DNA from 2 places in the Bradyrhizobium sp. 930_D9_N1_4 genome. Region 2 is predicted to be linked to the other one. Evidence: riboswitches for the same ligand, from Rfam matches in the RefSeq annotation. Region 2 holds a riboswitch; the other holds the start of a gene.

Region 1 (10,956 bases), 1.4 Mb from region 2:
ACGCCGCCGACCAGGTTCACAACCTCTCCAAGACCGGCAAGCCGCTGCTCGTGCGCTATGACCTCGCGGGTGTGAAGAAGGCACTGACCAAGGATGCGCTGAGCCAGCGTCCCGCCGACATGTGGCGCTACCGCGAGCTGCTGCCGGTGCGCAAATGCGCTGACATCGTCTCGCTTGGCGAGGTCACCACGCCGCTGATCCGGCTGCCGAAGCTCGGGAAGAAGCTCGGTGGTGGTGAGATCATCGTCAAGGACGAGGGACGGCTGCCGACCGGCTCGTTCAAGGCGCGTGGCCTGGTGATGGCGGTGTCGATGGGCAAGGCGCTCGGCATCAAGCATATGGCGATGCCGACCAACGGCAATGCGGGTGCCGCACTCGCGGCCTATGCGACGTCCTGCGGCATCAAGACCACGATCTTCTGCCCGGCCGATACGCCCGAGGTGAATGTCAGCGAGATCGAGCTGCAGGGCGCGACCGTCTATCGCGTCAACGGCTATATCGACGATTGCGGCAAGATCGTCGGCGAGGGCAAGGCGAAAGTCGGCTGGTTCGACACCTCGACGCTGAAGGAGCCGTACCGGATCGAAGGCAAGAAGACGATGGGCCTCGAACTTGCCGAGCAGCTCGGCTGGGACGTGCCCGACGTGATCTTCTATCCGACCGGCGGCGGCACCGGCCTGATCGGCATGTGGAAGGCGTTCGACGAGCTCGAGAAGATCGGCTTCATCGGCAGCAAGCGCCCGCGCATGGTCGCGGTGCAGGCCTCGGGCTGCGCGCCGATGGTGCGGGCCTATGACGCCGGTACCGAGCACGCGACGCGCTGGGAGCACGCCCACACCATCGCATCCGGGATCCGCGTGCCGCAGGCAATCGGCGATTTCCTGATTTTGCGCGCGGTGCGCGAGAGCAAGGGCTTTGCCATCGCGGTCGACGACGACAAGATTTCGGCGGCGCTGAACGAGGTCGCGCGCGAGGAGGGGCTGCTGCTGTGCCCCGAGGGCGCTGCGACCTACGCCGCCTACAAGGACAGCCTCGCCGACGGCCGCGTCTCGAAGGGCGACCGTGTGATGCTGTTCAACTGCGCGACCGGCCTGAAATACCCGCTGCCGAAGGTCGACCGCACGCTCGATCGCCACAAGCCGATCGACTACACGCAGTTCTAGAAATCTCTCCCTCGCCCCGTTCTTACGGGGAGAGGGTTGGGGTGAGGGGCTGCTTCCGCACATGCGGGGGCAGAGAGACCCGCGGAGGCTCCCCCTCACCCGAATTCGCGCTGCGCACGATTTCGACCTCTCCCCGCAAGCGGGGAGAGGTATAAGAAAAACAAGAATGCATATCGTTGGGGAGAAGACCATGAAGAAGGCCGTCTGGGCTGCGCTGGTTGCTGTTCTCGCTGTGTCATGCGCCGCGCGCGCCGACGACTATCCCTCGCATCCCATCACCGTCATCGTTCCCTTCGCCGCCGGCGGCCCGTCCGACGCGATGGCGCGTGTGCTCGCCGAGCGGATGCGGACCTCGCTCGGCCAGCCGCTGGTGATCGAGAACGTCACGGGGGCGGGCGGCTCGATCGGGGTGGGGCGCGCCGTGCAATCGCCGCCGGACGGATACACCATCTCGTTCGGCCATCTCGGCACCCACGTCGCCAATGGCGCCGTCTACAAGCTCAAATACGACCTCGTCGCCGATCTCGAGCCGGTGGTGCTGCTGCCGAGCAACCCGATGATCGTCGTCAGCAAGACCGCGGCGCCCGCGACCTCGCTGAAGGAGCTGATGGAGTGGCTGAAGTCGCGGCCGTCGCCGCCGACCGCCGGCACCGCCGGTGCGGGCTCCGGCAGCCACATCGCCGGTGTCTATTTCGAGAGCGTCAGCGGCATCAAGCTGCAATACGTGCCGTATCGCGGCACGGCGCCCGCGCTGAACGATCTCATCGCCGGCCAGATCGACGTCATCATCGACCAGACCTCCAACTCCATCAACCAGGTCCGCGCCGGCACCATCCGCGCCTACGCCATCACCGACGACAAGCGCCTTGCCTCGGCGCCGGAGATTCCGACTGCGGAGGAGGCCGGCCTGAAGGGCTTCAACATGACGCTGTGGTCGGGCCTGTGGGTGCCGAAGGGCACGCCGAAGGAGATCGTCACGAAACTCAATGCCGCCGCCGTGGAAGCGCTGAACGATCCCGCCGTGAAGAAGCAGCTCGAAAGCCAGGGGCTGGAGATGACGCCCAAGGACCAGCTTACCCCCGAAGCGCTCGGTGCGCGGCAGAAGGCCGAGATCGCGAAATGGTGGCCGATGATCAAGGCGGCGAACATCAAGGTGGATTGAGCCGCGGGTCGGTAGGGTGGATTAGCGAAGCGTAATCCACCACCTTCTTGGCTGAACGAGAAGAGGTGGATTACGCTTCGCTAATCCACCCTACAGGTCTCGCGTCTAGTCCGCGGGCGTCGCCTTGGCGCTGGCGTCCTTCGTCACCACGCGCTCGTCGCTCTTGCCGGCGACCACGTTGCTTGCCTCGAACCGGGCGCGATACACCAGCACGTTCTCGATCACGCGCTGGACGTAGTTGCGCGTCTCCGACAGCGGGATGCGCTCGACCCAGTCGACCGGATCGACCTTGGGATCCCGGGGGTCGCCGCGCGCCTGTATCCATTCGCGCACGCGGCCGCGGCCGGCGTTGTAGCCGGCGAAGGTCATGATCTGGTTGCCGCGATATTCCGCCAACAGCGCACTGAGTTCGGCGGCGCCCATCTGCGTGTTGTAGACGGGATCGGAGACCATCCTGTCCCAGTCATAGGTGAGGCCGAAGCGTTTCGCGGTGTCGCGGCCGGCTTCCGGCGTCACCTGCATCAGGCCGACCGCATTCGCGGCCGACTTGTCGCGCTGGTCGAACGAGCTTTCGGTGCGCGCCACCGAATAGATCATGCTGGTCTCGATCGCGGGCGCGACCTGCTTGTGCTCGGGGATGCCGATGGTCGGAAAGGCGTAATGGTCGAGCGCGAGCCCGCGCGCCAGCGCCGACTTGCCGACCTCCAGCATGACGCGCGCATCGTTGCGGCGGCCGGCGAGCTCGCCGAGCGCTTCGAGTGCCGCGACGTCGGTGCTCTCTTTGGCGAAATCCTCGGCGTAGTAAAACACCATGTCGCGCTCGCCGATGCCGTAGAGCATGTCGGCCGCGCGCACGCGATCGTCTGACGGCGGGGTGTCGGCTGCGGCCAGCACGGGAGAGGGCGGACGCAGTTCGATGCCGTCGACGCCAAGCCTGGCGCGCGCGAGCTGGCCGTAATAGGCGGTCGGATAACGTGCGGCGGCCTTGTAGCTCATGCGCGCGTCGGCGGTCGCGCCCATGGCTTCGGCGGCGCGGCCGCGCCAGTAGTTTGCGCGCGACAGCGCGATCGGATTGGCCGAGCCCTCGTCGATCGCGGCGAAATGCACCATCGCCGCCCTGGGATCGTCGAGATAGCGCAGCGCGATCCAGCCGCACATGAAGTGATAGTCGACGCGGTAGACTTCCTTGTCCGGCACCGCCGCATGGCGCACCACATCGTAGGCGGTTTTGGACTTGCCCTGGTCGAGCAGCTTGCGCGCCAGCAGGCGGCGCTCGCGCCACCAGGCGTCGGTGTCCTGCGCGGCCATCATGTCGGGTGCGGCGGCGAGGATGACCTCGGCAGCGTCGTCGATACGGTCGTTCTGGAGATGCCACTGCGCGCGGCACAACACGTAGCCGAGGTCGCGCCGTGCGTCGGTCGAGACGTCCTCGAGATAGTCCTTGGCCTTGCTGGCCTTGCCGGTAACGGCCGAGCAGGCCTTGACGATCGCCAGCGCATCCTCGCCGAGCCGTTTGGCGGCGCGCCTTGCGCCCGCGTAGTCCTTGGCGCCGAGGCGCTTGTCCATGCGCGCGCGATGGTCGTCGGAATTGAGGAGATCGCGGAACACCTCGTAGGAATCCTCCTCGCTGCGCTCGGACAATTCCTCCGTGCGCCAGGTCTCGCGGACGAGACGCGTGGCCCGGTCGCTGTCGCCCTCCGCGAGCAGCACGCGGGCAAGGGCGAACTTGCCCTTGGCGCTGGTCGGCCGGTCCATCGTGAATTTGTGCACGGTCGCGGCGTCGCTCTTCTCCTGCCACAGCCGGGCCTCGGCGCGGCGGCGGAGCAGGGCGCTGCTCGGCCAGTCCGGATTGGCGGCGAGGAAAGCTGCGTAGCGCTTGAAGCCCGCGGTGCTCTCGGAATGGCGCAGCATGAACCAGTCGGCGAGCTTCCGTCCGGCGGGATCGGCGATGCGGTCGCGGGCCGCGCTGGCGTCGTCGGTCTTGCCCTTGCGCGCGAGATCGATCGCGTCCTTCAGCGCGGCGAGGTCACCGGTGAGCGGCGGTGCCGCCGGCTTGGCCGAGGCCTCGTCGTCCGTCTTCGACTTGCGTTTGGCATCGGCATGCTTGCCGTGACGCGACTTCGCGGCGGCATGACGCTGCTTGCCGGCTTTGCTGCCGGCTTTGGCCTCATGCGTCTTCTTCGACGCGGACGATTTGTGACTGCTCTTCGCTGCCAGCTCAGTCGGGAGAAAGGCCAATGCGGCCACGGCAACGACACACGCGAGCGAGCGTAGGCACTGGTTCATTCGATGGTCCCCCTGCGAAACCACTACAAACCAAGGTCCGCGACGACATGCGGCTTGAGAATCAAGGACGACACCAAAACGATGCCATGACATCGTTTCGCATTCCTCACGCTCGTTCAACAATGCGGCAAAATACGGATGGGAACTGGGGAACTTCCGAAACAGCGGAAAAGTCAGGCCCTTTAACCTTTGTTAACGATCCGGGCTGGCGCGACAGTTGCGCGCGGTCTCGCACGCCGGCAGGCAGATTGCGCGTGTTCCCGCGGTCAAATCCGGTGTATTGAGGTTCCAACTCCTCCTTTCACCCTTTGCCCCCGCAGCCATGCCGCTTTTCAACCAGTCGATCCGGCGCAAGATCGTCGGCATCGCCCTCGGATTGATCGTCCTGATGCTCGTCACCTCGATCCTGTCGATGGTGATGTCGAGCCAGGTCGGCGTCCTCCTGGACGAGCTCACCAACCGCTACATCCCGGCTTACGGCAACCTTGCGCGTGCCAACATCCGCTCGCTGGAGCGGTCGGTGGCGCTGCGTCGCATGGTGATGATGAAGATGCAGGAAGCCCCTGACGAGGAGGCTTACGCTGCGCGGCTGAAAGAGTTCGAGGAGGCCGACCGCAGGATCGAGGAGGAGACCTCGGGGGCGCGCGAGCACATCAACGCGATCATTGACGATACCAGGACGCCGTCCGACAACGCCGCACTGGCGCGGATCGACACCCGCATCGAGACCGCCGTGTCCGAGCTGCGCCGTGGCATGAACGAGGCTCACGCGAGGCTGCTCAAGCAGATCGAGGGCAAGCAGATGGCGGAGGCGCGCGGCGCGCTCGAGCATCTCGACGCGCTGCGCGACCAATTCAACCAGAAGATCGATGCGATCCGTGCCGACATGCTCAAGCAGGTCTTCGCCTCGACATCGACAGTGATCAGCCGCCAGCATCAGGCGATCATCATCTCGGGGATCGTCACCATTCTTGCGGCGGTCGTCGGCTTCGTGTTCGCGCTGATGGTCAGTAGCGGCATCACCCGTCCGGTGCGGCTGCTGCTCGCCGGCGCGCGCGAGATCGAGGCGGGCCGGTTCGACAAGGCCATCACTGTTTCGACAAAGGACGAGATCGGCGAGCTCGCCGCCGCCTTCAACCGCATGACCGAGCAGCTCAGGCACAACGAGCGCATTCGCGAGACCTTTGGCCGCTATATCGATCCCAAGGTGGTGCAGGGGCTGATCGACCGGCCGGAGGTCGCCATCGACGGACAGCGCCGGGTGATGACGATCATGTTTTGCGACATGAGCGGCTTCACCTCGATGAGCGAGGGCATGACGCCGCGCGGCCTCGTCAAGGTGATGAACCACTATTTCACGGTGATGTCCGCGCCGGTCAGGGCGCACCGCGGCGTCATCGACAAATATATCGGCGACGCCATCATGGCCTATTGGGGTCCTCCCTTCATCGAGGAGGAAGAGCCGGCGCTGTTTGCCTGCTACGCCGCCATCGACATGGCCGACCAGGTGCCCGCGCTTCAGAAGCAATTGCCCGACCTGCTCGGCATCCGCGCCATGCCCGGTCCCTGCGACCTGCGGATCGGCATTGCCACCGGCGAGGTCCTGACCGGCAGCATCGGCTCCGAGCTGATGATGAGCTTCACCGTGATGGGCGACGCCGTGAACCTCGCCTCACGTCTGGAGCACGTCAACAAGGTCTACGGCACCCGCATCCTGATCGCGCAGGCCACGGCGGATGCGATCGGATCGAACCTGGAGCTGCGCGAGATCGATCGCCTGACGGTCGCCGGCCAGAGTGCACCGCAGGCCATCTTCGAAGTGATGAGCAAGGCGCACGGGCTCAGCGTCCCGCAGGAAAATCTGCGCTCGCATTACGCCGAAGGTCTCGCCGCCTATCGCGCGCAGCGCTTCGACGATGCGCGCGCCGCCTTCAATGCGGCGCTGGAAGCCGTCCCCGGCGACGGCCCCGCGCGCATGCTGCTCGGTCGCATCGCGCAGTTCGAGGCCAATCCGCCGGGCGCGGGTTGGGACGGCGCCTGGCGGCTGGAGCAGAAGTAGGTTGTCGCCGCGTCACCATTTGAACGACGCGGCCAGCTCGTAGCTGCGCGGCGCGCCCAGGATGACCTGGTCGGTGTAGCCAGGATCGCCCCAGGCCGCGTAGAGCTTGTTGGTCAGGTTCTTGACGCGGACGCTGATGCGGGTCTGGTCGACGCCCGGGAAGTAGGCTTTTGGAATGTCCACGAACGCGAACGCGTCGAAGATCGTATAGGCGTTCATCGTGACCAGATTGTCCTGGTAGTTGAAGCGGTCGCCGACGTGGCGGACGAGGCCGCCGATCTCCACCGGCAGCCTTGTGTCGAAGCGATAGGACGCGCCGGCATTGGCGATGAAGTTCGGGACGTTCGGCGGCGTCTTGCCCGAATAGGACTGGAAGTCGCCGCTGCCGTCGACATAGTTGAAGTCGATGAAGCGCGATTGCACGAAGGCGACGTTGCCCCACAGCTTCAGGCCAGCGACCGGGTTGACCGCGGCGGCGATCTCGACGCCTTTGGAGGCCATCTTGCCGGCGACGTTGAAGACGATGCCGCTCTCGGGCACGTAGACGTTCTTGCGCTCGATGTCGAAGGCCGAGAACGTGGCCTCCGCGCGCTTGTCGGCCGACTGCAGCTTGACGCCGGTCTCGTAGGTCCGCGACGTCGTCAGCAGCAGCGGCACCTGCGGGGCGAGGATGAAGATGTTGGCGACCGTCGGGTCCGCCGCCGTCGCATACTGGCTGTACAGCAGGACGCCCGGGGTGACCTCCCAGGTGTAGCCGATGCGACCGGTGATCGGATTGAACGTCTTCGAGAACGGATAGCCGCGATCGGTGCGCAGCACGCCGTCCGGCGAGTAGCGCGTGCGCGACAGCTCGATATCCTCGAACCGGATGCCGCCGATCAGCGCGAAGGTCGAGGTCAGCTTGAGCCTGTCCTCGAGCGACAGCGAGGCGGTGTTGAGATGGGTGTAGATCTTCTCGTCGCTGCGCGGGCCGTAGAGCCCACGGTCCGGATTAAGGAGATCGACGTAGTCCGAGGAGAACAGCGTATCCTGCGAGACGTTGAACTGCGAGCTGCTCGCCATGACGGTGGCGACGAAGCGGTTGTCCATGCCGCCGAGGTTGGAATTGACGGTGAGGTCGGTGATGTTGCCGTAGAGCCGCTGGGCGTGATCCAGCGCCAGGCGTTCGCGATAGATGCTCTGCGCGCCGGCGAAATTCCCGACGGTCTGGTCGAACGACGTGATCTCGTTGTTGAACCAGTGCCGATGGGCGTCATAGCCGTAGACCTGGCTCTTCAGCGAGATGCTGTTGGTGATGTCCCATTGAAAGCCGCTGCGCAGCCAGAGCTCGCTGGCGCCGCTGTGATTGTCGAGCACGTTGTAGTTTGTGGTCAGTGTGCGCGCGTCCACGGTGACCGGGACCCGCGTGCCGCCGCCGAGGTAGTAGTTGCTCCACTGGCCCGAGACGACGCCTGTTGTCGGGACGATGCCGGGCGCGTTCGCCGGCACCAGCGGCGTGCCCCAGTAGAAACGGTCCTTGTCCTGCTTGTATTCGGCCGCGCCCCAGATCTTCAGGCTGTCGCTGACGCGGTAGTTCAACTGGCCCGAGACGTTGCTCAGTTTCGAATAGGTGTCGTCGATGAAGCCCTGGTTGTTGAAATGGCTGATGTCGAAGCGGTAGTCGAGGCCATTGATCAGCGTGCTGCCGCCCGATCCGTAACCGGCGCGATAGCCGTTGAAGGAATCCCAGGAGGTGAAGGCCTCGTTGACGATTGGTCCGGTGTGCGGCGCCTTGTTCACGTAGTTGATCGCGCCGCCGGTGGCGCCGAGGCCCGCCACCAGGGAGTCCGGGCCCTTGATGATCTCGACCTGTTGCAGATTGGCGGTGTCCATCGGACGGCCGGTCATGGTGGACGGCCCGATCGGAATGCCGTTGTAGAGCGTGGTGAGCTGGTCGCCGGCAAAGCCGCGCATCGAGAAGATCGCCGGCGCGCCGGGCGCATCGCCGCCGGTCACGCCGACGGCGGCTTTGGCGACGTCGGTCGTCGTCCGGATGCCCAGATCCTGCATCCTCTGCTGGCCGATCACCTCGACGGTCGCCGGCGTTTCCCGTGCGGTGATCCCGAGCCGGGAGCCGACGTCGGTCACGGCGGCCGTGTTGAGCGGCGTTTGCACCGGGGCATTCGACACTTGGGTTGCCGGGGCAACGGGGACGGCGCGATTGCGTCCTGCGGCGCGGCGTGCCGTCCGCGACCTCTGACTGCCAGGGCTGACGGCGGGTGCCGGTCTTGGTGCGGCCGGTGAGACGATCACCGGTCCGACCTCCTGTGAGGCGCCGCGTGCGGCCGTCTGCGCCACCGCCACGGAAGACAGGGATGTCGAGAGCAGCAAGGCGAGCAGGGCGGGTCCGGTACGCCGGAGCTGGCCCGTTAGTCCCCGAGAGATGCCCGTACGAACACGCGAAGATTCCGGCGCAATGCCGGACCCGAAATGAAGATTTTGCACAACAACGCTCTGCGGCGACGCAAACAAACCGTCACCGCGGTTGCCTTAGCAGACTGCCTTCGCCCCTGGCGGCAGATGCACCGGCTACTCTTCCACACCGGGGCACCCCGCCCAATGCGTTCGCGCGTGACTCATGGCTGGCAGCAGGTTTCCTGGCTCGCGGGTCATCGCCTCCGACCACCTTCCCAGAGGCCCAAGCGGGGCTCCAGTGGTTCGTTTGGTCGTCGGCTATCCGCCTACAGTTGCGGGGGCAGCCGCGGAATTGCCCACCGACGTGGACGCACCGCATTCCCTTCGAAAGAGCCCTTGCGGGCACTACCGCTGACAAAACTGACATCCGGTTGGAGGCGCGTCAATATCCGCCCCGTGCGGCGGCACACCATTGTCGTCCAGTGTGTCTTTCCGAACAAAAACGATTCTACTCCATAACGATGTTCGCCGTGACCTATTTCGCGGGCTTAGGTTACGTGTCCTTGAGGCGTTTGATGGGGACACGCCGATGACAGAACTTGAGGACAGGCTGGAGCGGTTCGAGACGCTCACCGCCGAGTGCGAGCTGATTGCCAAGCTCGCCACCGACAGCACCAAGCGCGAGTTTTACCTGAAGCTTTCGGAGCAGTACCGCCAGCTCGCGCTGGACATGCGGCAGGCGATCGCGACAAGGGCTGCGGCCTGAGGCACCGCACCGGTCGTGGCACGACGCGCAGCATCCGCGTCGTTGCGAGACGCCGCGCGACTGCAATCCGTTCTTAATGATTGACGCGCATCCTTGTGCAGAGCGGAGAGTCGCGCATTGCAATTGCTGCATTGCGATTCCCGGCGATGGGAATGCCCGGGGCAAGGTTGCCATGCAACATTCCCCGCAGAAAATTGCTCTGCCGATGGTTGATATCCCATGCGCTTCCTTGCGGTCATCGTGTTTGCGCTTTTGACGGCGGCCTGCAACCCGGAGCCGGACATCACCGGCTCGACGCCGGTCTGTGCGATGCGCACCTACACCTCCTACAATCCCCGCGACCTGAACCAGTGCGTTGCCGCCTGCAAGGCGTGCGACCGTGGCAACACCGTCACCTGTTCCACGTCCTGCTCCCTCAAGGGCGCGCACTGAACTTCCGATCGGCGGCCGCCGGTGTCGTGGCACCGGAACGATTCACATGGGTTAATCATTGAAGGGGCGGGCAGGACGAGGAGTCCTATGGAATGGGTATGCTCGATCCCGGTCGGTTCCTGGTGTCATGCTCGCATTGCGAGGCGTGGCCGATGGCGGCCAACGTCAAGCGATCGAGCTGGTCGGCATCCCCGCACGAAGTCCGCTTCGTCTGCCCCCGTTGCCGCCACGAGGAGACCGCCATTGTTTCTGCTTCCGGACAGCTGATGCCGATCAAGCGCGTCGAAATCCCGCCGCGCGACGTCGCCGCGGCCTGGGCTCAGGCCCAGCGGCCAAGAGGCCGTGCGTAGCTCGGCCGTCTTAGGCGACAAGAGGCCGGGCGTAGCCTGGCCGTCTCAAGATTGAAGAGCATAGCGTCCGTCTCTGGGGTCAAAGAGCACGGGCGCGACGCGATCCATTTTTGGAACCCGGCCGGCCGCCAGACGTTTCCGCCCGACATCAATGCATCGAGGCCGTGCGAATGATCAGCGAACACTTCGACACCCGCACACGGATCAACATGAAGCTGGCGCTGGATCGGATCTGCCGCAATCGACCCAGCGGCGAGGACCATGGCTTCCGCAGATCGGTGGCCGAAAACATCATTCGCTGCGCGCTCACGGGCCGCACCGGCATCGGCCAGCTCGTCGACGCC
Region 2 (10,956 bases):
CCGCACACACGATGCTCACGCTCTCCCTGATAGGCATCGGTTGCGGCGATCCCGGGCAGCTCACGCGCGCCGCCATTCAAGCCATCAACGCGGCCGATCTCGTCCTGATCCCGCGCAAGGGCACGGCAAAATCCGATCTCGCCGATCTCAGGCGGACGATTTGCGCGGACGTCCTCGCCAACGACAAGACACGCATTGCCGAATTCGATCTGCCCGTGCGCGACGCCGGCGAGACGGATTACCGCAAGGGCGTGGACGATTGGCACGATGCCGTGGCAGCAAGCTGGTCGCGGACGATCGCAGATCATCTCGCAAATCATTTCGAAGGTGACGGCAAGGTCGCGCTGCTGATCTGGGGCGATCCTTCGCTCTATGATTCCTCGCTGCGCATTGCGCGGCGGCTCAATCCCCTGCCTGACATCGAAGTCATTCCCGGCATCACCTCGATCCAGGCGCTGTGTGCGGCGCATGCGTTGCCGCTCAACGACATCGGCGAGCCCTTTTTGGTCACAACGGGACGCCGCCTGCGTGAGGGCGGCTGGCCGGCCGGCGTCGATACCGTTGTAGTGATGCTCGACGGCGGCACGGCGTTTCAGTCGCTCGATCCGGAGGGCTTGCAGATCTGGTGGGGCGCCTATCTCGGTATGCCCGATCAGATCATCCTATCCGGCGCGCTGGCCGAAACCGGTCCGCGCATCGTGGCTACGCGGCAAGAAGCGCGCGAGCGGCATGGCTGGATCATGGACAGCTACATTCTCAAGCGCAGGCCGTAAGCGAGGCAGCATGCTCCCCGAATGGGTCACCCAGAAATGTCCCGACATTTCCGCGCATCATCGCGACGCCGCCGTCGCGCGGCAGACGCAACTGACAAAACCGGCCGGCGCGCTCGGGCGGCTCGAGCAGCTCGCGATCGAACTCGCGGGCCTGCAAGCAACCGAGCAGCCACGTGCCGCGCGCGTGCCCATCATCGTCTTTGCCGGCGATCACGGCATCGTCGCGCAGGGCGTCTCGGCCTATCCGCAAGCCGTGACCATCGCGATGATGGCGAATTTCGCCTCGGGCGGTGCTGCGATCTCGGTGCTGGCGCGCGAGCTCGGTTCGAGTCTGGAAGTCGTCGACGCCGGTACGCTGGCGTCGGAGGCGATGACAGGCGTCGTCACCGACAAGCCGCGCGGCGGGACGCGCGATTTCAGCGTCGAAGCGGCGCTCACGCCGGCGGAACTGGCATTTGCGTTCGAATCCGGCCAGCGCGCGGTTGTGCGCGCCGAAGCTGGCAAGCCTGATCTGCTGATCTTCGGCGAGATGGGCATCGGCAACACCACGACGTCGGCGGCCGTTGCGGCAAGCCTGCTTGGCCTCAGCGCCGAGGAGATCGCGGGCAGCGGCACCGGTGTCGATGCGGCCGGCCGCGCGCACAAGGCGCGCGTGATCGATGCCGCGATTGCGCGGCATGGCGTTGCGGGCGCTGCGCCCGAAAACATCCTGTGCGCCGTCGGCGGTCTCGAGATTGCGGCGATCTGCGGCGCCATCATTGCGGCCGCGCAGCGCCGCATTCCGGTATTGATCGACGGCTTCATCGTGTCGGTGGCGGCACTTGCGGCCGCGCGGCTCAATCCGTCGTGCCAGCCGTTCCTGTTGCCGTCGCATCAATCGGCGGAGCAGGGGCATCGCCTGGTGCTGCGTGCTTTGAACGTGCAGCCGCTGATCAGCCTCGATCTCAGGCTTGGCGAGGGATCCGGCGCCGCCATCGCGCTGCCGCTGGTGAGGCTCGCGTGCAGCCTTCACAACGGCATGGCGACCTTTGCGCAGGCCAACGTGCCCGACAGAGCTAGCTGATCCGCTGATTGACCGAGACGACGCGCCAGCCGTTCGCGAGCCGGTCGACCCGGGTCAGCGACAATGGATCGATCACGAAGCGCAGGGCGGCTTGCGGCGTGAGATCCAGCGCGATGCAGAGCGCGGCGCGGATGGTGCCGGAATGCACGACCAGCGTTGCGGAGCCGGCGCCGATCCGCGACAGACCCATCCGCACGCGGGCAACCTGGTCCTCAAAGCTCTCGCCGCCCGGCGGCCGCCCGTGTGCCGGATCACTCCAGAATCGCGCATAGGCCTCGCCACCGGTCGCGGCGAGCTCGTCATGCTTCCGGCCGGTCCAGTCGCCGAAGTTTTGCTCGCTGAATTCGGGCACCAATTCGGGTTCGAGCCCCAGCGCTCGCGCCGTCTCGAACGTGCGCCGCGACGGGCTGGCATAACTCGCAGCCTCTCGCGGCACGCGCTTGCGCAATGCCTCCAGATGCACGCGATCGCCGAGATCGGCCGGCGCGTCGGCGGCGTGGATGGTCCCTTTGACGCCGTCGACGGGCGCATGCCGTACCAGCCAGAGGAAGGTCTCGCCTTCCATGCTCATCTCCAAGGAAGTTGGTTGTTGTGGCCATAACGCCGCAGCTTGCACATTGACTCTGTCCTGATCGTAATCCTAGATGGTTTGGACGGTTTCCTCGCGAGGGGATGAAAAGGGAATGCGGTGCGAGGACGTTGTCCCCAATGCCGCGGCTGCCCCCGCAACTGTAAGCGGCGAATCTTGCGTCACGAGCCACTGGGTATCTCGGTCCCGGGAAGGCGACGCAAGGTCACGACCCGCGAGCCAGGAGACCTGCCGTCAGCCGTGGTCACACGCGAAGATGTCGGTCGGGGAGTACAGACATTTGGTGTCATCGGAGGCGCGATAAGCCGAAGATGGGACCTTGGTTCGCTGTGACGTGCCACTGACGTCATACCGAGGTCCAAGACCGTGTCTTCCATTCGTATTGTACGACCGCGAAAATTCCTGCTCGCGTCCGCCGCACTCACGTCATTTGTTGCGGCCGACATGCCTGCTGCCTTCGCGCAGCAGGCCCGCGATGCCCTGCCGCCTGTCGAAGTGTCACCCGCCCAGTCCCGCAAGCAGGCGAAGCCAGCCGGCCGGGAGGCGCAGAACGCCCGCCGTGCGTCATCGCGCAGGTCCGCGACTGCGGTGGCAGCGCCGAAGCCTGCCGTGCCCGGCACCTCAGTGCAGACGCAAGCGGCGACGCCGCTGAACAGCAATGCGGTTGCCGAAAGCGCCTCGCGCCTCGGCCTGACCGTGCGGGAGACACCCGCGACAGTCGAGGTGATCTCGGCCGAGACCATGCGCGAGCAGGGCTATCGCACCGTGTCCGAGGTTGCGGCCGGCGCGGTCGGCGTCACCTCCGGCGACAATCCGGCCGAGCCCGCGACGTTCTCGATGCGCGGCTTCACCAACAGCCAGATCAACACGCTGTATAACGGCATCAAGATCGGACCGCAGAACATGACCTCGCGGATCACGGACACCGCCAATCTCGAAGCCGTTGAGTTTCTGAAGGGTCCGGCTTCGCTGATGTCGGGCGAGGGTGCTGCCGGCGGCGCGATCAATTTCGTCACCAAGGCGCCGCATACCGGAGCCATCAGGAACGAGGCCGATTTTTCCTGGGACTCGCTGAATTCGTTCCGCGCCCATTACGGCTCGGGCGGCAGCACCAATGTGCAGGGGCTCGATTACCGCTTCGACATCAGCCGGTCCTCGCTGAACGGCTTTGCCGACGACACCAATACCAAGACGCTGGATGTCTCCGGCCAGCTCAACTACCGCATCTCCGACAGTCTCAAGATCTGGGGCGCGATCGAGTACCGCGAAGACCGCTCCAAGGCTTATTGGGGCGCGCCGCTGGTGCCGGTCGCCTTCAGCGGCTCGCATGCGACCACGGGCATCGTCTCCGGCAATTACGTCTCGAACTACAACGGAACCAATCTCGGTGCCGTCACCATCGACGACCGCACCTTCAACACCAACTACAACGTCCTCGACAATCGCAACGTTGCCCAGGAAGTGTGGCTGCGCGGCGGCTTCGAGCTGAAGCTGGCGCCTGACCTGACGCTGAAGAGCCAGGCCTATGGCTATGGCGCCGAGCGCACCTGGTTCAACAACGAAGTCGAGGCGTTCAATTCCGGTACGAACCTGGTGGATCGCGAGCGCTTCTATGTTGCGCACAGCCAGCGCCTCGTCGGCAACATCACCGATTTGATCTGGGACGCGAACATCGCCGGCTTCGACAATCGCCTGGTCACCACGCTGTCGTCGAGCTATCTCGACTTCGTCAGGCCCGGTGCTGCGAACTTCCCCGGTGACTCCGTTTCGCTGGTCGATCCCAATCGCGGATTCTACGGCCTGCTCACGACGCAGCAGCAGACTGCGCGCATCGACAACGAGGCGCTGTCGTTCGAGGACCGGTTGAGGCTGACGCGCAGCTTTTCGCTGATCGGTGGTTTGCGCGTCGAGCATATCGGCCTCGATCGCAATTCGACCGATAAGAATGGACTGGAAAAGGCCGGCTTTCCGTACACCAAGGACTGGGCACCGGTGACGGGCCGCATCGGCTACACCTGGGAAGCCGTGCCCGGCCTGACCTTCTTCAGCCAGTATGCGACCGGTGCGGACGTCGCGGCCAACAACATCTTCCTGCTTGGTCCGACCCAGAACCTGGACCTGACCACCGCGCGCACCTACGAGACCGGCGTCAAGCATCTGTTCTGGGGCAATCGGGCGGAGTGGTCGTTCTCGGCCTACGACATCGTGCGCAAGAACGTCTATGCGGCAGCCGGCGGCCAGACGCTCAACATTGCAGGGCGGCAGGAGTCCAAGGGCGTCGAGCTTGCCGCGTCGGTCCGCCCGATCGAGCCGCTGCGGCTGTGGGGCAACATCGCCTATGTCGATGCGCGCTATGCCGATTACAATTTCGCCGGCGGCTCGTTCTCCGGCAACACGCCGCCGAACGTACCGCGCATCGTCGCCAATGCCGGTGCGTCCTACCGGTTCTTCACGCCCTGGCCGGTGGAGCTCGGCATCACCGGCCGCCATGTCGGCGACCGCTACAACACCGACGCCAATGTCGTGACGATGAAGGCCTACACCGTCGCCGACGTCTATGCCTTCGTCGATATCCCCAGGACGGTATTCAATGCGGTCGACCAAGCCCGCCTGACCTTCCGGGTGCGCAACATCGCCGACAAGCGCTATGCCATCTGGGGCGATCCGTTTTATCCCGATCAGATCCTGCTCGGCGCGCCCCGCACCTACGAGCTATCGGCCGCGTTCAAATGGTAGGAAGCTGACGATATGATGGGCGCGATCGTCCTGCTGCACCGCTGGCTCGGGATCGCGTTCTGCCTGCTGTTCGCGATGTGGTTCGCGACCGGGATCGTGATGCACTTCGTTCCGTTTCCGTCATTGACGGAAGCTGAGCGTTTTGCGGGGCTTTCCCCGGTCTCTCTTGCCGAGGCGAAGATCACGGTTGCTGACGCCGTGCGGGCGAGCGGGATCGCGGACGCAACGCGCGTTCGTCTGGTCCAGCGCGGTGACGGACTGGTCTATACCGTGTCAGGGCCATCGCGGGTCGGCGCGGTCCGCGCCTTCGACGGACAGGACACGTCGGTGACGTCTGCCGACGTCGCACTCGCGATCGCGCGGGAGCACAGCCGTCAGCGCGGCCTCGACGCTGCGCGAGCCGCGATCATCGCGCGTTCGGATTATGACCAATGGAGCGTGCCGAACGGGTTTGATCGCCATCGCCCCTTGTTTCGCGTCGCGCTTGGCGATGCGGCCGGGACGGAGGTTTATGTCTCGTCACGCACCGGTGAGGTCGTTCTGGATACCACGCGAAGCGAACGCGGCTGGAACCTCGCCGGCAGCGTCTTGCACTGGATCTATCCGACGGTTCTGAGGAGCAATTGGGCACTGTGGGATCGCGTCGTCTGGACGCTGTCGCTGCTGGCCTCGATTGCCGCCTTGCTGGGGGCGACGCTTGGGATCTTGCGGATCAAAATGCGAGGGCGTGGGGTGGCAACGCCCTATCGCGGCTGGCATGCGCTGCATCACGTCATCGGTCTTGTCGCAACCGTCTTCGTGCTGACCTGGATTTTCAGCGGCTGGCTGTCGATGGATCACGGCCGGCTGTTTTCGCGCGGGCAGTTGACCGCCGCCGAGGCCGGCGTGGTGAATGCGGCGCCGGATTGGGCGACGGCCCCATGGCGTGATCGCCAATCGATATCGCCATCGGCCCGGGAGATCGAGTGGTTCGCCTTCGACGGCAATGTCTACCGACGCGATCGGGTCGCTCTCGGTTCCCAGACATTGATCACGGCAGGGGATGCGTCCCGCGACGGGCCAGCGGGATTTTTGGGCACGCGCGATGTTCAGAACCTGACGGCGCGCCTTGCCACGGACTGCGGCCGACCATCCGCTCTCGCCGATCATGACGACTATCCCGCGCGGTCCACCGTGTTGGGTGCGCCCGTCTACCGCTCCCGCTGCGGCGACCTCTGGTTCGACCTCGACGGCGCCGACGGCAGCGTGTTGCAAAGGCTCGATGCCTCGCGGCGGGCCTATCGATGGTTCTACAGCGCGCTGCACACGCTGGACTTTCCAATCCTCATGGACCATCCGACACTACGCGATAGCCTCGTCGTCGGACTCTGCACGCTCGGGCTGGTGTTCTCCGTCACGGGAATTGTCATCGGGTGGCGACGGCTTCGCCTGTCTCTCTGACGGTCCGTGCGATTGAGCCGGGGCGGGGACGCCGAAACGCATATCGGGGAGGCTTGCGGAGAGAGGCAAATTTTCCAAACATGGGTGGTCAAGCATGGAGACCCCTGTGACGCAGCTCGATCTCGCCATTCGCGGCGGCACCATCGTGACGGCCAGTGACCAGTTTCGCGCCGATATCGGCATTCGCGACGGCCGCATCGTCAGCATTGCCGATCGCATCGAGGGCGCGGCGCGCGAGATCGACGCGACGGGGCTGCTGGCGCTGCCGGGCGGGATTGACAGCCACGTCCATATCTCGCAGGCCTCCGGCCCCGACGTGGTGATGGCAGATGATTTTGCCTCGGCGACGCGCTCGGCCGCGGCCGGCGGCAACACCATGGTGCTGCCCTTCGCGCTCCAGGAGAAGGGCACCTCGCTGCGCACCTGCGTCGAGAACTACCGCAAGCTCGCGGAGGGCGAGTGCTACATCGACACCGCCTTCCACCTCATCATCTCCGACCCGACCGCGGTCGTGCTCGGACAGGAGTTGCCGGCCCTCGTCAAGGACGGCTACACCTCGTTCAAGGTGTTCATGACCTATGACGACCTCGTGCTCAGCGACAAGCAACTGCTCGAAGTATTCGACGTCGCACGCCGCGAGGAAGCGCTGGTGATGGTTCATTGCGAGGGCTATGACGCCATCCGCTTCCTCACCACCAAGCTCGAGCGCGAAGGCCACATCGCGCCCTATTATCACGGCGTCTCGCGGCCGCAGGCGGTCGAGCGCGAGGCAACGCATCGCGCCATCAGCCATGCCGAGGTGATCGGCGTTCCCATCATGATCGTGCACGTCTCCGGGCGCGAGGCGATGGAGCAGGTGCGCTGGGCGCAGCAGCGCGGCTTGCCGGTGCACGCCGAGACCTGCCCGCAATATATCACGCTGACTGCCGACGACATGAAGGGCCTGAACATGGACATCACGGGCGCGAAATATGTCTGCTCGCCGCCGCCGCGCGATGCCGAGAGCCAGCAGGCGATCTGGGAGGGCATCACGACAGGCGTGTTCCAGACCTTCTCGTCCGACCACTGTCCGTTCCGTTACGACGATCCCAAAGGCAAGCTGACGCCGAACTCCCGTACCTCGTTCCGCTGGGTGCCGAACGGCATCCCCGGCGTCGAGACGCGGCTGCCGATCCTGTTCTCGGAAGGCGTCTCGAAAGGACGCATCAGCTTGCAGAAATTCGTCGAGCTGACCGCCACCAACCATGCGCGCATCTACGGCCTCTATCCGCGCAAGGGCTCGATCGGAATCGGCTTCGACGCAGATATCGCGCTGTGGGATCCGAAGCTGAGCAGGACGATTCAGCAGGCCGATCTGCATCACGGCGCGGATTATACGCCGTGGGAGGGCTTTGACGTCACGGGCTGGCCGGTCACCACCATCGCGCGGGGGCGGGTGGTGTACGAGCAGGGCAAGATCGTCGGCGACAAGGGCGCGGGCGAAGTGCTGAGCCGCGGCAAGTCGAGCCTGGTGTGATCGCTTGCAGATGTGAGCGCGACACCTTGTCCTGACGAGGCTTAATCGAGTCCGGTCTTGCCCGGCGCCCAATACGCTTTTGCCTTGATCCGCGATGACGCAACGCCGGCAGCTTTCAACGCGCGGCTGATACGCTGGATCGAGGATGCTTTGCCTGTCAGAACAAGCCGCGCTCCGTTTGCAGCAAGGCGCAGCAATTCCGCTTCGATGGTCGCGAGATGGGCATCGTTGGCGCTGCGCGCCATCAATCGCACCTGTCCGAGGTTGACGGCATTCAGCGCGTGCTGTGACTCCTCGACATCGGTGGCTTCGTACACGTGGAGGGCACCACCGGCCTGCAAATTGCCGCGGAGAGCTGCAGCAAGGCCGAACGAGGTCTCGTCGCCGAACACGACGACAGGCGCCTCGAAGCCCGCGAGATCGAGGGATCGGCGTGGACCGAAGAACTGGCAGGTGTCGCCTTCGCGCAAACCCCTCACCCAGCGGCTGCCGGGGCCGTCGCCATGCGAGAAGGCGAGCAGTCGCGTGCTGCCTTTGCGCGTGTCCCACGACATCGGCGTGTAGGTGCGTGCACTCAGGCCCGCGCCCATCGCGACCTGAATCTTCTGGCCGGCGGTCCACGCAACGTCCTTGAGGGCATCGCCTTCAAGCTCGATGAGCCGAAGGTGCGGCGAGAGTGTCTCGACGGCGGCGACACGCGCAGGGCGCATCAGCCATCGCAGCAACATTCGTGTGACTTTGCCTTGCGGAGCATGCGTTGGTTCGGACGTTTGCAGGGCTTGGCCGGACTCGTTCAAGGCGTTGCTCCCAGATGATCAAGACTTGGTCGTGAGTTCGTTGCCATGGCCGGGATCAACATGCGCTCCCGAGGCCGTGCTTTCGAGCCTGCTTACGAAATCGCTTCTCCGTCCGCATTCCGCGGACGCGACAATCGATTGCGATTTCCGGTCACTGTGCGGCGATGCGGCGCTCGGCGAGATATCGCGCCGGCGGCTTGCCCAGCGCCTTGCGGAACATGGTGACGAAGGCGCTCGCGCCCTCATAACCGAGATCGAGCGCGACGGCTTGCACGGAAGAGCCCTGATCGAGGCGCTGTAGCGCGATCAGGATGTGGAGCTGCTGGCGCCAGCGGCCGAAGCTCATGCCGGTCTCGCGTTGCAGGATGCGGGTGAGGGTGCGCGGCGCAACGGCGATGCGACGGCCCCAATCGTCGATGGTCGCGCGATCGGAGGGATTTTCCATCATCGCACTTGCGATCCTGCGCAGCCGGACATCGGCCGGCATGGGAAAGCGCAGATCCTCGACGGGTGCGACCGAGAGCTGGTCGAGCAATACCGTCGCGATCCTGCCGTCGGCGCCGTCGATATCGTACATCACGGGCATGTGGGTGGCGTGCAACAGGAGGCTGGCCAGCAGGGGCGAGATCGACATCGCGCAGCATTGCCGCGGCAGCGTCTGGGCCGCGCCCGGTTCGACGAACAGGCAACACATCTCGACATCGCCGGCGACGCTCACGCTGTGCGGGACATGGCCGGGAATCCACACCGCACAGCGTGGCGGTACGATCCAGACGCCGTGTCCGGCCTCCAGCCTGACGATGCCGCGCAGGGTCAGGACCAACTCGTCCTTGCGATGCGTGTGCATCGCCAGCTCCATGCCCTTCGTGACCATGTGGCCGCCGAACGCGGCGAGGGCGCGCGGCACGGTCTCGGGGTCGAAGTCCCCGAGATCGTCAGGGAGAACATGGTCGTCGTTGAGTCGGAAGAAGGGCATGGTGATCGATGATCGGTCCGGATGCGATGGGCTGAGTGCAGGTCATATCTGGCCTGCGATTGCGAGTTTCAACGCAAACGGCCCCAATCTCGATCGGTTCTAACAAACGCGCTTCCGCGGTTTTCCGCGCAGCCTGTCGGACGACGCGTTTGTGCCGCCGGAGGAGGACTCCACGAACTCTTTCGCAGCGACGGCTGCTTGAGCCAGATCGTTCGACTGCTCGCGAGGATTGTCATTGATCTCACGCTCAATGTAGAGGCGACCATGCGAAGGCTGCCGACGGCCAATACCAACATCCCCGTGATCGTGGCGGCCGGAAGATCAGCGGTGCACTGCTGCGGCATCATTGATCCCTTTTCGGCGACCGCCTTTCGGTGTAGCTCTGCGCCCACTTATGAGGCGGCGGGCGGCAGTCCTGCCCGTGACGAAATCATGTGAGGAGACACCAGGGATGTACCCGAAAGTTCAAATGTTCATTGCCGGCGAGTGGACCGACGGCACGTCCGGCAAGTCGGAGGACATCCTCAATCCCGCCACCGGCCAGCCGATCGGCAAGACCCCGCACGCCGCGCGCGCGGACCTCGACCGTGCGCTGGAGGCCGCCAAGGCCGGTTTTGAGGTCTGGCGCAAGACCTCGCCGTTCGACCGCTACAAGCTGATGCGCAAGGCCGCCGACATCATCCGCTCGCGCGCCGCCGAGATCGCGCCGGTGATGACCATGGAGCAGGGCAAGCCGGTGGTGGAAGCGCAGGGCGAGACCATGCTGGCCGGCGATCTGATCGACTGGTTCGCCGAGGAAGCCCGCCGCGCCTATGGCCGCATCGTGCCGCCCAGGATGGGTAACGTGACCCAGCTCGTGATCAAGGAGCCGGTCGGCCCGGTCGCGGCGTTCACACCCTGGAATTTCCCGATCAACCAGGCCGTGCGCAAGATCTCGGCCGCGCTTGCCGCCGGCTGCTCGATCATCGTCAAGGGTCCGGAAGAAACGCCTGCGAGCTGCATGGAGCTGGTGCGTGCCTATGCTGACGCGGGCATTCCGGCCGGCGTCGTCCAACTGGTGTTCGGC

What was found. A riboswitch is a leader RNA that binds a small molecule or an ion and turns the genes downstream of it on or off. The one in region 2 is predicted to bind cobalamin.
Region 1: linked by a shared signal. The riboswitch ahead of AB7532_RS19610 (TonB-dependent receptor) and the one ahead of AB7532_RS12520 (TonB-dependent receptor) in region 2 are both predicted to bind cobalamin.

Annotation. Positions count from the first base shown of each region.
Region 1 is NZ_CP197236.1:4,162,131-4,173,086, reverse strand. Features, by position in the region: gene AB7532_RS19630 (threonine synthase) at 1-1,163, shown strand, start outside; gene AB7532_RS19625 (tripartite tricarboxylate transporter substrate binding protein BugD) at 1,354-2,325, shown strand; gene AB7532_RS19620 (transglycosylase SLT domain-containing protein) at 2,431-4,611, opposite strand; gene AB7532_RS19615 (adenylate/guanylate cyclase domain-containing protein) at 4,934-6,670, shown strand; gene AB7532_RS19610 (TonB-dependent receptor) at 6,683-9,094, opposite strand; cobalamin riboswitch at 9,280-9,492, opposite strand; gene AB7532_RS19605 (hypothetical protein) at 9,654-9,830, shown strand; gene AB7532_RS19600 (hypothetical protein) at 10,050-10,262, shown strand; gene AB7532_RS19595 (hypothetical protein) at 10,355-10,612, shown strand; gene AB7532_RS19590 (hypothetical protein) at 10,783-10,956, shown strand, end outside.
Region 2 is NZ_CP197236.1:2,724,991-2,735,946, forward strand. Features, by position in the region: gene cobF (precorrin-6A synthase (deacetylating)) at 12-773, shown strand; gene cobT (nicotinate-nucleotide--dimethylbenzimidazole phosphoribosyltransferase) at 784-1,836, shown strand; gene AB7532_RS12515 (histidine phosphatase family protein) at 1,829-2,401, opposite strand; cobalamin riboswitch at 2,474-2,675, shown strand; gene AB7532_RS12520 (TonB-dependent receptor) at 2,792-5,161, shown strand; gene AB7532_RS12525 (PepSY domain-containing protein) at 5,174-6,601, shown strand; gene hydA (dihydropyrimidinase) at 6,696-8,117, shown strand; gene AB7532_RS12535 (siderophore-interacting protein) at 8,159-8,827, opposite strand; gene AB7532_RS12540 (AraC family transcriptional regulator) at 9,066-9,890, opposite strand; gene AB7532_RS12545 (hypothetical protein) at 10,089-10,328, shown strand; gene AB7532_RS12550 (NAD-dependent succinate-semialdehyde dehydrogenase) at 10,342-10,956, shown strand, end outside.